DNA from 2 places in the Pseudomonas sp. ATCC 13867 genome. Region 2 is predicted to be linked to the other one. Evidence: predicted binding sites of a transcription regulator. Region 2 holds the regulator's gene; the other holds the start of a gene.
The links. The regulator LexA, encoded in region 2, represses DNA repair genes until DNA is damaged. The targets are predictions, from matches to a motif close to CTGTNTNNNNANACAG.
Positions count from the first base shown of each region.

Region 1: recN (DNA repair protein RecN) is a predicted target of LexA. The motif match lies at 4,648-4,663, and genes of this name have one in related genera.

Region 1 covers NC_020829.1:4,733,451-4,740,297, forward strand. The annotation lists gene dapB (4-hydroxy-tetrahydrodipicolinate reductase) at 1-610, opposite strand, end outside; gene dnaJ (molecular chaperone DnaJ) at 693-1,823, opposite strand; gene dnaK (molecular chaperone DnaK) at 1,946-3,862, opposite strand; gene grpE (nucleotide exchange factor GrpE) at 3,952-4,515, opposite strand; gene recN (DNA repair protein RecN) at 4,687-6,363, shown strand; gene fur (ferric iron uptake transcriptional regulator) at 6,507-6,847, opposite strand, start outside.
Region 2 covers NC_020829.1:3,659,435-3,666,281, reverse strand. The annotation lists gene topA (type I DNA topoisomerase) at 1-2,501, shown strand, start outside; gene H681_RS16250 (DUF6586 family protein) at 2,569-3,090, shown strand; gene H681_RS16245 (hypothetical protein) at 3,204-3,440, shown strand; gene sulA (SOS-induced cell division inhibitor SulA) at 3,483-3,956, opposite strand; gene lexA (transcriptional repressor LexA) at 3,970-4,584, opposite strand; gene H681_RS16230 (TetR/AcrR family transcriptional regulator) at 4,836-5,537, shown strand; gene H681_RS16225 (L,D-transpeptidase) at 5,582-6,106, shown strand; gene nagZ (beta-N-acetylhexosaminidase) at 6,118-6,847, shown strand, end outside.

The DNA of each region.
Region 1 (6,847 bases), 1.1 Mb from region 2:
CGATGGTTTCGCGCGGACGAGCACCGGTCTGGCCTTCGCGACCGTACACGGCCACTTTCTCCAGATCGCGACCCAACGCATTGGCGACCACTTCGCCCATGCGCAGCGCGGTACCGGACGGCGCGTCGACCTTGTGGCGGTGGTGCGCTTCGATGATCTCGATGTCCACTTCGTCGCCCAGCACACGGGCAGCGGTATCGAGCAGCTTCAGGCAGAGGTTCACGCCCACGCTGTAGTTGGCGGCGAAGACGATCGGGATGTCCCTGGCCGCATCGCTCAGCAGCGCCTTCTCCTCGACGGTGAAGCCAGTGGTGCCGATAACCATCGCCTTGCCCGCCTTGCGGCAGACTTCCAGATTCTTCAGGGTCACGGTCGGGTGGGTGAAGTCGATCAGCACGTCGAACTCGTCGACCACCTTGGCCAGGTCGCCCGACAGCGGCACGCCGATGCGGCCCAGGCCGGCCAGCTCACCGGCATCGGCACCGACCAGAGTACTGTCCGGGCGGTCGACCGCCGCGGTCAGGCCGGCGCTGCCGCCCGTCTGCTGCACCGCCTCGATCAGGGTCTTGCCCATGCGCCCGGCGGCGCCCATTACGGCAATACGTCGCATAACATCAGCTCCAAGCAACAAGCTGCAAGCTGCAAGCGCCGCCCCTTGGAGCTTGTCGCTTGCAGCTTGCGGCTCGAGAAAGTCATAGATCGTCGAAGAAGCGCTTCATGCCTTCGAACCAGCCACTGGCCTTGGGCGAATTGGAAGAGTTGCCCTGCAGGGTATTGCGGAACTCTTCGAGCAGCTCGCGCTGGCGCTTGTCCAGTTGCACCGGAGTCTCCACGACGACGCGGCACATCAGGTCGCCGGCACCGCCACCGCGCACCGGGGCGACACCCTTGCCGCGCAGGCGGAACAGCTTGCCGGTCTGAGTGCCCTCGGGAATCTTCAGCTTCACGCGGCCATCCAGAGTCGGCACTTCCAGTTCGCCGCCCAGCGCAGCATCGGCGAAGCTGATCGGCACTTCGCAGTACAGGTGCTTGCCGTCGCGCTGGAAGATGTCGTGCTCGCGCACGTTCACCACCACGTAGAGGTCGCCCGCCGGGCCACCGTGGGCGCCAGCCTCGCCTTCGCCGGTCAGGCGGATGCGGTCACCGGTATCGACGCCCGCCGGCACTTTCACCGACAAGGTCTTGTGTTCTTCCACGCGACCCTGACCGTGGCAGGAACCACAGGGGTCGGTGATCATCTTGCCGCTGCCGTGGCAGCGCGGGCAGGTCTGCTGCACCGAGAAGAAGCCCTGCTGCATGCGCACCTGGCCGATACCACCGCAGGTGGTACAGGTGACCGGCGTGGTGCCGGGCTTGGCGCCGCTGCCGCTGCAGGTCTTGCAACCGACCAGGGTCGGGACGCGAATGGTCACGGTGGTGCCGCGAACCGCGTCTTCCAGGTCCAGGTCGAGGGTGTAGCGCAGGTCGGCGCCGCGCGCCGGGCCGCCACGGGAACCGCCGCGTCCGCCACCACCACCGAAGAAGTCACTGAAGACATCGCCGAAGATGTCCGAGAAGCTCGCACCACCGAAGCCCGCACCGGCACCGCCCATCTGCGGATCGACGCCGGCATGGCCGTACTGGTCGTAGGCCGCGCGCTTGCTGGCGTCGGACAGAACCTCGTACGCCTCGTTGGCCTCCTTGAATTTGTCCTCGGCCTCCTTGTCGCCGGGATTGCGGTCCGGGTGGAATTTCATGGCCAGCCGGCGGTAGGCCTTCTTCAGGTCCGACTCGCTGGCGCCACGCTCGACACCCAGTACCTCGTAAAAATCACGTTTGGCCATAACTTTCCTGCACCTCGAAAACCTCTCCCCCAGACACGCCGACGCGGGAGCAAGCCCCCGCGTGACGTTTCATGCGCACCGACACGCGGGCCGGTGCGCTGGAGCGCAAGCTTGCACGCGGCTTACTTGTTCTCCTTGACCTCTTCGAATTCGGCGTCGACGACATCGTCACCCGCCTTGTCGTCAGCGGCCTCGCCCTGAGCGGCAGCGCCCGGCTGCGGCTGTTCGGCGTACATCTTCTGCGCCAGCGGGGTGGACGCCTGGGACAGCGCGTTCATCTTCGCTTCGATCTCGGCCTTGTCGTCGCCCTTCACGGCAACTTCCAGCTCGCCGAGCGCTTTCTCGATGGCGGCTTTCTCCTCGGCGGTGGCCTTGTCGCCAGCCTCGGTGACCATCTTGCGAGTGGCGTGGACCAGTGCGTCACCCTGGTTGCGGGCAGCGGCCAGTTCCTCGAACTTGCGGTCTTCCTCGGCATTCGCCTCGGCATCACGCACCATCTGCGCGATCTCGTCCTCGGACAGGCCGGAAGAGGCCTTGATCACGATGGACTGCTGCTTGCCGGTGGCCTTGTCCTTGGCGCCGACGTGCAGGATACCGTTGGCGTCGATGTCGAAGGTCACTTCGATCTGCGGCACGCCGCGCGGAGCCGGCGGAATGTCGGCCAGGTCGAACTTGCCCAGCGACTTGTTCTGCGTGGCTTGCTTGCGCTCGCCCTGCAGTACGTGGATGGTCACGGCGCCCTGGTTGTCATCGGCGGTGGAGAACACCTGCGACTTCTTGGTCGGGATGGTGGTGTTCTTGTCGATCAGCGCGGTCATCACGCCACCCAGGGTTTCGATACCCAGGGTCAGCGGGGTGACGTCGAGCAGCAGCACGTCCTTCACGTCGCCGGCCAGCACTGCGCCCTGGATGGCGGCACCCATCGCGACGGCTTCGTCCGGGTTGACGTCCTTGCGCGCTTCCTTGCCGAAGAACTCGGCAACGGTCTTCTGCACCAGCGGCATGCGGGTCTGACCGCCGACCAGGATCACTTCGTCGATCTTCGAGACGTCCAGGCCTGCGTCTTTCAGCGCAACGCGGCACGGCTCGATGGTGCGGGTGACCAGGTCTTCCACCAGGGATTCCAGCTTGGCGCGGGAAACCTTGACGTTCAGGTGCTTCGGACCGCTGGCGTCGGCAGTCACGTACGGCAGGTTGACGTCGGTCTGCTGGGTGGAGGACAGCTCGATCTTGGCCTTCTCGGCAGCTTCCTTCAGGCGCTGCATGGCCAGCGGGTCGCCCTTGAGGTCCATGCCGGATTCTTTCTTGAATTCTTCGACGAGGTAGTCGATCAGGCGCAGGTCGAAGTCTTCACCTCCGAGGAAGGTGTCGCCGTTGGTGGCCAGTACTTCGAACTGGTGCTCGCCATCGACTTCGGCGATTTCGATCACGGAAACGTCGAAGGTACCGCCGCCCAGGTCATAGACGATGATGGTGTGGTCGCCCTTGGCCTTGTCCAGGCCATAGGCCAGCGCAGCCGCGGTCGGTTCGTTGATGATGCGCTTGACGTCCAGACCGGCGATGCGGCCGGCGTCCTTGGTGGCCTGGCGCTGGCTGTCGTTGAAGTAGGCCGGAACGGTGATGACCGCTTCGGTGACAGGTTCGCCGAGATAGTCTTCGGCGGTCTTCTTCATCTTCTTCAGGACTTCGGCGGAGACCTGCGGCGGAGCCATCTTCTGGCCCTTGGCCTCGACCCATGCGTCGCCGTTGTCAGCCTTGACGATCTTGTAAGGCACCATCTTGATGTCTTTCTGTACGACGTCTTCTTCGAAGCGACGACCGATCAGGCGCTTCACCGCGTACAGGGTGTTGGTCGGGTTGGTCACGGCCTGGCGCTTGGCCGGCTGACCTACCAGGATTTCGCCATCGTTGGCGTAGCCGATGATCGATGGGGTGGTACGAGCGCCTTCGGCGTTCTCGATGACCTTGACGTTACCGTTCTCCAGGATGGACACACAGGAGTTGGTGGTCCCCAGGTCGATACCAATGATTTTGCCCATATTCACTCTCCAGAAATTAGATTCCGCGCTGACCCTGTTGCGGGTATTTGGCTCGGTTGATTACCCAGATGGGGACCGGGTGGTGGATTTCAAGCCTTCTCGTCGATCGAAGGCGGGGTTTGTTCGGGCGCCTTGCTGACCACGACCATCGCCGGACGCAGCAGGCGACCGTTGAGCAGGTAACCCTTCTGGAACACCTTGACCACGCTGCCCGGCTCCAGGTGCACGCTCTCCTCCATCGCCATCGCCTGGTGATGTTCGGGATTGAACGGCTCGCCGTGCGGATCGACCGGCTCCAGGTTGTAGCGCTTGAGGGTGTCGTGGAACATCTTCAGGGTCAGCTCGATGCCTTCGCGCATCGGCCTGATCGCCTCATCGGTCGAACTGGACATCTCCAGCGCGCGCTCGAGGGTATCGACGATCGGCAGCAGGTCGCCGGAGAACTTCTCCAGGGCGAACTTGTGCGCCTTCTCCACGTCCTGCTCGGCACGGCGGCGGACGTTCTGCAGTTCGGCGACGGCGCGCAGGCTCTGATCCTTGGCCGCGGCGACCTGCTCTTCCAGTTCCAGCACGCGGGCGTTCAGGTCCTCGGCAGCACCGGTGTCCGGCTGCTCGTTGAACTGGGAATCCTGAGTCTGTTGTTCGTCAGACATGCCACTCTCCTAAAAAAGAAAATAAGCCTTTGAAAACAAAGCGAACCCATTGGTCCGCGGCTCTGCCGTCTATATGGGGTGGGATTCGGCCACTTCAAGGGCCGAGAGGAGAATTGCCAGCAGCTCAAAATACTGTATAAATAACCAGACCTATTTATGGAGCCGCCGCCCATGCTGGTTCACCTGTCCGTGCACAACTACGCCATCGTCGAGCACCTCGATCTCGAGCTCGCCGCCGGCATGACCGTGATCACCGGCGAAACCGGCGCCGGCAAATCGATCATGCTCGACGCCCTCGGCCTGGCCCTGGGCGACCGTGCCGACAGTGGCGTGGTGCGCCCCGGCTCGGACAAGGCCGACATTCTCGCCAGCTTCGATGTCAGCGCGATTGCCGAAGCCCGCGACTGGCTGGCCGAGCGCGACCTGGAACAGGACGGTCCGTGCATCCTGCGCCGGGTGATCACCGCCGAAGGCCGCTCCCGCGCCTACATCAACGGCACTCCCTGCCCGCTGGGCGACCTCAAGCACCTGGGCGAGCTGCTCATCGATATCCACAGCCAGCACGAACACCAATCGCTGCTCAAGGCCGACACCCATCGCCGCCTGCTCGACGAATTCGCCGGCAGCCAGGAGCTGGCGCGTCAGGTACACCTCGCCGCGCAGCGCTGGAAGCAGACCCGCCAGGAGCTGGACCGCCTATCGCGCAACGGCGACGAGCAGCGCGCCCGCCACCAGTTGCTCAGCTATCAGTTGGAGGAGTTGGAAAACCTCGGCCTGAGTGATAACGAACTGGAGTCGCTGGAGGCCGAACACAGAACCCTGAGCAACGCCGGCAGCCTGATCGCCGCCTGCCGCCAGGTCGTCGAGCTGTGCAGCGAAAGCGATGCCGGCAACGTGCTCTCGGCGCTGACCTCCAGCCTGAACCGCCTGACGGCCTTCCAGAGCCAGCCGGCAGCGCTCTCCGAAGCCGTGAATCTGCTCTCCAGCGCGCAAATCCAGGTAGAGGAAGCCATCGGCGAACTGAACCGCTTCGTCGATCACTTCGACGCCGACCCCATACGTCTGCAGCAGTTGGAAGAACGCATGGATGCCATCTACAGCCTTGCGCGCAAGCACCGCGTGCAGCCCCACGAACTGCAGGATCTGCAGCAACGCCTGCTGGACGAACTGGAAGCGCTGAACGCCGACGACGAAGCCGTGGAGCGCCTGGGCGACGAACTGGCCGCCTACGCCCGCCACTATCAGGAGAAGGCCGACGAACTCAGCCGCCTCCGCCAGGGCGCCGCGCCGCAACTGGCCAAGGCCGTGGAGGTGGAAATGCAGCGCCTGGGCATGCCGGGCGGGCGCTTCGCCATCGAACTGCGCGACGCCACCTCGGACGAACCGCAGGTCAACGGCCTGGAGCAGTTGGAGTTCCTGGTCAGCGCCAACCCCGGCCAACCCATCAAGGGCCTGGCAAAGGTCGCCTCCGGTGGCGAATTGTCGCGCATCAGCCTGGCGATCCAGGTGATCACCGCGCAGACCTCGCGCATCCCCACCCTGGTCTTCGACGAAGTGGACGTCGGCATCGGCGGCCCCACCGCCGAAGTGGTCGGCCAATTGCTGCGCCGCCTGGGCGATCGCGGCCAGGTACTGACCGTCACCCACCTGCCGCAGGTTGCCGCCCAGGGCCACCAGCACCTGTTCGTGCACAAGGATCGCGACACCCGCGAAACCCGCACCGCCGTGGCCAACCTGAAGAAGGCCGAACGCATCGAGGAAATCGCCCGCATGCTCGGCGGCGTCGACCTGACCAAGGAATCCCTGGCCCACGCGCGCAAGATGGTGGATTCCGCCCTACAGGGCTGATCCTGCAGGAGCGAGCTTGCTCGCGAACGTGCGTCCGGCCACTCCAGCGCTGAGCGGTTCGCGAGCAAGCTCGCTCCTACATGAAAGACGCCCGAAAATAAAAACGGCGACCCTTGGGTCGCCGTTTCTGCATCCGCGTGCGCTTACTTCTTCTTGCGCACGTAGAGCACCAGATTGTGATCGACGAGCTCGAAGCCGCGCTCGCGGACGATCTCCTTCTGGCGTTTCTCGATTTCCGAGTCCATGAACTCGATCACTTCGCCGGTATCGACGCAGACCATGTGATCGTGGTGACCGCTGTCCGCCAGCTCGAAGACGGCATGACCGCCGTCGAAGTTGTGGCGAACCACCAGGCCGGCGGCCTCGAACTGGGTCAGCACGCGATAGACAGTGGCCAGACCTACGTCCTCCCCCGCCTCCATCAGCGCTTTGTAGACATCCTCCGCGCTCATGTGGCGTTGCTCGGCGGAATCGAGCATTTGGA
Region 2 (6,847 bases):
ACCTGCCCACCAGTGGCTCGTCCGCGTCGAAGGAGCCTGCGGCGAAAGCGCGCAAGGCTGCTTCCGAAGCGCCGGCCCTGTCGCCCAAGGAAAAGGCCAAGCGCCAGCTCGTCACCCGTATGGGCGTCGACCCGGAGCACGGCTGGAAGGCCAAGTACGAGATCCTGCCCGGCAAGGAAAAGGTGATCGAGGAACTGCGCCGTCTGGCCAAGGATGCCGACACCATCTATCTCGCAACCGACTTGGACCGCGAAGGGGAGGCCATCGCCTGGCACCTGCGCGAGGCCATCGGCGGCGACGACTCGCGCTACAAGCGCGTGGTCTTCAACGAAATCACCAAGAAGGCCATCCAGGAGGCCTTCTCCCAGCCCGGCGAGCTGGACATCAATCGCGTGAATGCCCAGCAGGCGCGCCGCTTCCTCGACCGCGTGGTGGGCTACATGGTCTCGCCGCTGCTGTGGGCGAAGATCGCCCGCGGCCTTTCAGCTGGCCGCGTGCAGTCGGTGGCGGTGAAGCTGGTGGTCGAGCGTGAGCGCGAGATCCGCGCCTTCGTTCCGGAAGAATACTGGGAAGTGCATGCCGATCTGGGCACGCCGAAGAGCGACAAGGTTCGCTTCGAAGTGGTGCGCGAGAAGGGCGAAGCCTTCAAGCCGCTGAATGAGGCCCAGGCAATGGCCGCCCTGGAGAAGCTCAAGGCGTCCAGCTACAGCGTCTCCAAGCGCGAGGACAAGCCCACTTCCAGCAAGCCCTCGGCGCCGTTCATCACCTCCACCCTGCAGCAGGCCGCGAGCAACCGCCTGGGCTTCGGGGTGAAGAAGACCATGATGATGGCCCAGCGTCTCTACGAGGCGGGCTACATCACCTATATGCGTACCGACTCGACCAACCTGTCGGCCGATGCCATCGACATGGTGCGCGGCTTCATCGACAGCGAGTTCGGCAAGAAATACCTGCCGGCCAAGCCGAACTTCTACTCCAGCAAGGAAGGCGCCCAGGAAGCGCACGAAGCGATTCGTCCGTCCGACGTCAACCTGCGTCCGACCCAACTGTCGGGCATGGAGCGCGACGCCGAGCGCCTGTATGACCTGATCTGGCGCCAGTTCGTGGCCTGCCAGATGCCGCCGGCCGAATACCTGTCGACCACCGTCAGCGTTGCCGCCGGTGACTTCGAGCTGCGCGCCAAGGGCCGCATCCTCAAGTTCGACGGCTACACCAAGGTGCTGCCGCAGCAGGGTAAGCCGGGCGATGACGACGTCCTGCCGGAGATGAACCAGGGCGAAGCCATGAAGCTGCTCAAGCTCGACCCGAGCCAGCACTTCACCAAGCCACCGGCGCGCTTCTCCGAAGCCAGCCTGGTCAAGGAGCTGGAAAAGCGTGGCATCGGTCGTCCGTCCACCTACGCGGCGATCATCTCCACCATTCAGGAACGCGGCTACGTCACCACCCACAACCGCCGCTTCTACGCGGAAAAAATGGGCGACATCGTCACCGACCGCCTCAACGAGAGCTTCTCCAACCTGATGGACTACGGCTTCACCGCCGGCATGGAAGAGCACCTCGATGACGTGGCCCAGGGCGAGCGCGACTGGAAACACCTGCTGGACGAGTTCTACGGCGATTTCCGCAAGAAGCTCGACCTGGCCGAAGCCGCCAACGACGGCATGCGCGCCAACCAGCCGACCCTGACTGACATCCCCTGCCGCGAGTGCGGTCGGCCGATGATGATCCGTACCGCCTCCACCGGTGTGTTCCTTGGCTGCTCGGGCTACAGTCTGCCGCCGAAAGAGCGTTGCAAGGCGACGGTCAACCTGATTCCGGGCGATGAAATCGCCGCGGATGACGAAGGCGAATCCGAGTCCCGCGTACTGCGCGGCAAGCACCGCTGCCCGATCTGCAGCACCGCGATGGATGCCTACCTGGTCGACGAGAAGCACAAGCTGCACATCTGTGGCAACAACCCGGACTGCGCCGGCTACGAGATCGAGGAAGGCCAGTACCGCATCAAGGGCTACGAAGGTCCGAGCCTGGAGTGCGACAAGTGCGGCAGCGAGATGCAGCTCAAGACCGGCCGCTTCGGCAAGTTCTTCGGTTGCACCAACCCGACCTGCAAGAACACCCGCAAGCTGCTGAAAAATGGCGAGCCCGCCCCGCCGAAGATGGACGCCATCCGCATGCCGGAACTCAAGTGCGACAAGGTGGACGACATCTACGTACTGCGTGACGGCGCTTCCGGCCTGTTCCTGGCCGCCAGCCAGTTCCCGAAAAACCGCGAGACCCGCGCTCCGCTGGTTGCCGAGCTGGTACCGCACAAGGACGAGCTGGATCCGAAATACCACTTCCTGCTCGCAGCTCCGGCGAAAGACCCGGATGGCCGCCCGGCGGTAATCCGCTTCAGCCGCAAGACCAAGGAGCAGTACGTGCAGTCCGAGGTCGAAGGCAAGCCTACCGGCTGGCGCGCGTTCTACGACGGCGGCAAGTGGAAGGTCGAAGACAAGCGCTGATGGAAGGCGCGCCCCGCTGAGGCGGGGCGTGCTTATACTGCCGAAGTCGACTGCAGAGGGCCCGGTCATGGCGCACGAACTCTATACCCGTACCAACCAGAAGCTGTTCTTTGCCGGCCTTGCCCTGGAAGCCTGGCGCAGCGCCGAAGCGGCGCGTGCGATGAATGCCCAGGCGCGCATCCAGGCCGAGCGCGAAGCGGCGCTGTTCCATCTCTACGGAGCGGTGCTGGGCGTGGCCCATGAGATCGCTGGGTACTACCGCCTGCCCCAGGCGGGTGCGCCGCGCGTCGATATGCTGCTGAATGCCGAGGTGCTGACCGCGGCTCCAAGTCCGGAGCTGGCGGAAATGGTCGAGCTGGCGCAGGCCCCGGAAGCCTGGCTGAGCCGCCTGCTGGCCGCCTACGCTGCACTGTTCCAACCACCGAGTGAGCCGAAGAAGGCCAAGGTCGATCCGACCCAGCCGTTGATCCAGGCGGTGAACATCGATGAAGAAGCGCCGGTCGAGCTGGGCCACGAAGAGCTCGAGGCCTGGCGCAAGTCCCTGAAAGAGCTGGTGCTGCGCTTTCGCGCGTCGCTGACCGAACTCTGATACATGCTCTGATACGCACGGGTACGACCAGTCGGTCGGTCGGCGGAACGTTGGGCTAGGGTGTAGCGAATGTGACTGTTACACTACGCGTTCTGCTGTGGAGAACCCTTGCTATGCCAACCTCGTTTCTGGAAATCGTAGAGCTGCCTGACGGGCGTATCGTGCTGCGTCGCGCAGATGATGAGGAGGCATTGGTGACCCTGGAATTTTCCGCCGATGCCAAGGGCTTCCTGCAGGGGCAGCACATCGAGATCGCCAAGGCGATGTTCAATGTCGGCGTGCAGATGGCGGGGCGCCTTGCCGAAGGCAGTGACGCCGGCATGGACGAAGGTCCGCGCGTCCTGCACTAAGGTTCGTTCTGGCTTCGCGGCGGTCGCGGCGAAGCCTTCCCCTCATCCCAGGCGAATGTTCAGGCTCTGTGCCTGGCCGGCGATAGCGGCGCGGGATAACTGCGCGCGCGCCTTGGCATTGAGATTCAGCCAGCTCACCACGGTATGACTGTTGCCCAGGCGCAGTGCCTCGCAGGCCAGGGCTTGTGCGGCCGCCTGGTCGCGCGCCGGCAGCAGCAGGATGCGTTCGCGGTTCAGGCCGGCCTTGCGCAGCCAGTCCGGGGTCAGGCTGGAGGGTGGGGCGATCAGGGTCAGCCAGCGCGAATCGCTTTCCTCGCTCAGCTCGCGGAGCATCGGCGCCAGCAGCGTCAGGCATTGGCCGGGGAGGCCGCGCAGGGCGATCTCGCTGAAAGCGCTTTCGTCATCGGCGGGTTGTTCTTCCATCAGCTCCGGAAGCAGGGGAGCAGTACCGCTCGCCCAGAGTGCTTCCTGGAACAGCGGGAGTTGCGGCAGGTTCAGCGGCTGCGGGTACTGCATGGGTATCTCCTGTTCAGCGGCGGATTACGCCGACGCTCAAGCCTTCGATGATCAGTTCCTGTTCCTTGAGATCGACCTCGATGGGGGCGAACTCAGGGTTCTCGGCGATCAGCCAGACCTTGCTGCCTTCGCGCTTGAAGCGCTTCACCGTTACCTCTTCACCCAGGCGGGCGACCACGATTTGGCCGTTGCGCGCCTCGCGGGTAACGTGCACGGCGAGCAGGTCGCCGTCGAGGATGCCGACATCCTTCATGCTCTGCCCGCGCACGCGCAGCAGGTAGTCGGCCGGCGGGTTGAAGAAGGTGGGGTTGATGCGGCAGGTGTCGTCGACGTTCTGCTCGGCGAGTATCGGCGCGCCGGCGGCAACGCGACCGATGATCGGCAATTCGTCGTCATTGGCGGCGGCTTTGGGTTCGAAACCGGGAATGCGGATGCCGCGGGAGGCGCCCGGGGTCATTTCGATGGCGCCCTTGCGGGCGAGGGCCTTCAGGTGTTCCTCGGCGGCGTTGGGGGATTTGAAGCCGAGTTCCTGGGCGATTTCCGCGCGGGTGGGCGGGTAGCCGTTGTCTTCCAGGCAGCGTTTGATGAAGGCGAGGATCTCGGCTTGGCGCGGCGTCAGCTTCAGCATGTCCATACTCTGGCTTTTTATACAGTGCCTGGAATTATATACAGTGATGACGGGCTGGCAATGCCTATTTTCGCGCGGCTGTCGGCTCCACCCCCGTGGATGTAACCTGTGCCTGTTGGCAAGCGTCTTGCTGAGATTCAGTCATCTCGTCGTATTGCCTATAATTTTGTTAACAATCGATCGCACTTCGCTTGACAATACAAGAGGCTGAAACGTATGTTTCAAACAAGTGTTTGTCAGGCGGAATAGTCATGGCCCAGTCGGAAACCGTCGAACGCATCCTGGATGCTGCGGAACAGTTGTTCGCGGAGAAAGGCTTCGCTGAGACTTCTTTGCGTCTTATCACCAGCAAGGCGGGGGTTAACCTTGCGGCGGTGAACTATCACTTCGGCTCGAAGAAGGCGCTGATCCAGGCGGTCTTCTCGCGCTTCCTCGGGCCGTTCTGTTCCAGCCTCGAGAAGGAGCTGGATCGTCGCCAGGCCAAGCCCGATGCGCCACGAGCCACTCTGGAAGAGCTGCTCGAGCTGTTGGTCGTCCAGGCGATGGCGGTGAAGCCGCGCAGCGGCAACGATCTGTCCATCTTCATGCGTCTGCTGGGCCTTGCTTTCAGCCAGAGCCAGGGGCACCTGCGCAAGTACCTTGAAGAAGTCTACGGCAGGGTGTTCCGCCGCTACATGCTGTTGGTGAACGAAGCCGCGCCGCGCCTGCCGCCGTTGGAACTGTTCTGGCGCGTGCACTTCATGCTCGGCGCCGCGGCGTTCAGCATGTCCGGCATCAAGGCGTTGCGGGCGATGGCCGAGAACGACTTCGGCGTGAGTACGTCCATCGAGCAGGTGATGCGCCTGATGGTTCCGTTCCTTGCCGCCGGCATGCGTGCCGACAGCGGCATCAGCGATCCGTCGCTGGCCGGTGCCCAGCTCAAGCCGCGTGCCAAGGCCCCCGCCAAGGCCTGAGCCGAGCTGGGCGGTACAGTCGTGATCGGCTAAAGTAGCCGGCCATGACTGACCTCGATTTCCTCCATATTTCCCTGTCCGACCAGATGCTCTACGGCTTTGCCGGCGAGCACCTGTGCTTGCGCCTGGCGATTTCCAGCGCGGCCAACGGCGCTGGCGAGTCGAGTGGTTCCGGCTGCACGCCGCGTGGCCTGCATCAGGTTCGTGCGCGCATCGGCGAAGGTCTGCCCAAGGGGGCGGTGCTCAAGGGGCGGCGCTGGACGGGCGAGGTCTGGACCCGGGCGCTGCACGATGAGTGCCCCGGCCGCGACTGGATTCTCACACGCATCCTCTGGCTCAGCGGCTGCGAGCCGGGGCGCAATCGAATGGGGGAGGTGGATACCTTCCGCCGCTACATATACCTGCACGGCACGCCGGACTGCGAACCCATGAGTGTGCCGCTGTCCCACGGCTGTATCCGCCTGCGCAATGACGACCTGCTGGAACTCTTTCCCCGAGTGCCCCTCCATTGCCGGGTCCGTATCGAAGAGGCCGCCTGCCCCGACTGGCAGGCGCCACAACTGAACTGAAAGGAATGCACATGCAAGGCTCCCTGATGCTCGACATCGGCGGCACCTGGCTGACCGCCGAGGACCGCCAGATCCTGCGCCACCCGGAAGTGGGCGGCCTGATCATCTTCGCCCGCAACATCGAGTCGCCGCGCCAGGTGCGCGAGCTCTGCGCAGCCATCCGCGCGGTGCGCCCGGATCTGCTGCTGGCAGTGGATCAGGAAGGCGGTCGGGTGCAGCGTCTGCGCCAGGGCTTCCTGCGCCTGCCGGCGATGCGCGCCATTGCCGACAACGCCAATGCCGAGCGCCTGGCCGAACAGTGCGGCTGGCTGATGGCGACCGAAGTGCTGGCGGTGGGGCTGGACCTCAGTTTCGCTCCGGTGCTGGACCTGGATCACCAGCGCAGCGCGGTGGTCGGCAGCCGCGCCTTCGAGGGCAGCCCCGAGCGCGCGGTCGCGCTGGCCGGCGCCTTCATCCGAGGCATGCACGCTGCCGGTATGGCGGCCACCGGCAAGCACTTCCCCGGCCACGGCTGGGCGGAGGTCGACTCCCATGTGGGAATCCCGGAGGACGAGCGCAGCCTGGAAGAGATCCGCGCCTGTGACCTGGTCCCGTTCCAGCGCCTGTCGGGCGAGCTGGATGCGCTGATGCCGGCCCATGTGATCTACCCGCGGGTCGACCCGAATCCCGCCGGCTTCTCCCGGCGCTGGCTGCAGGACATCCTGCGCGGCGAGCTGGGCTTCGACGGAGTGATCTTCAGCG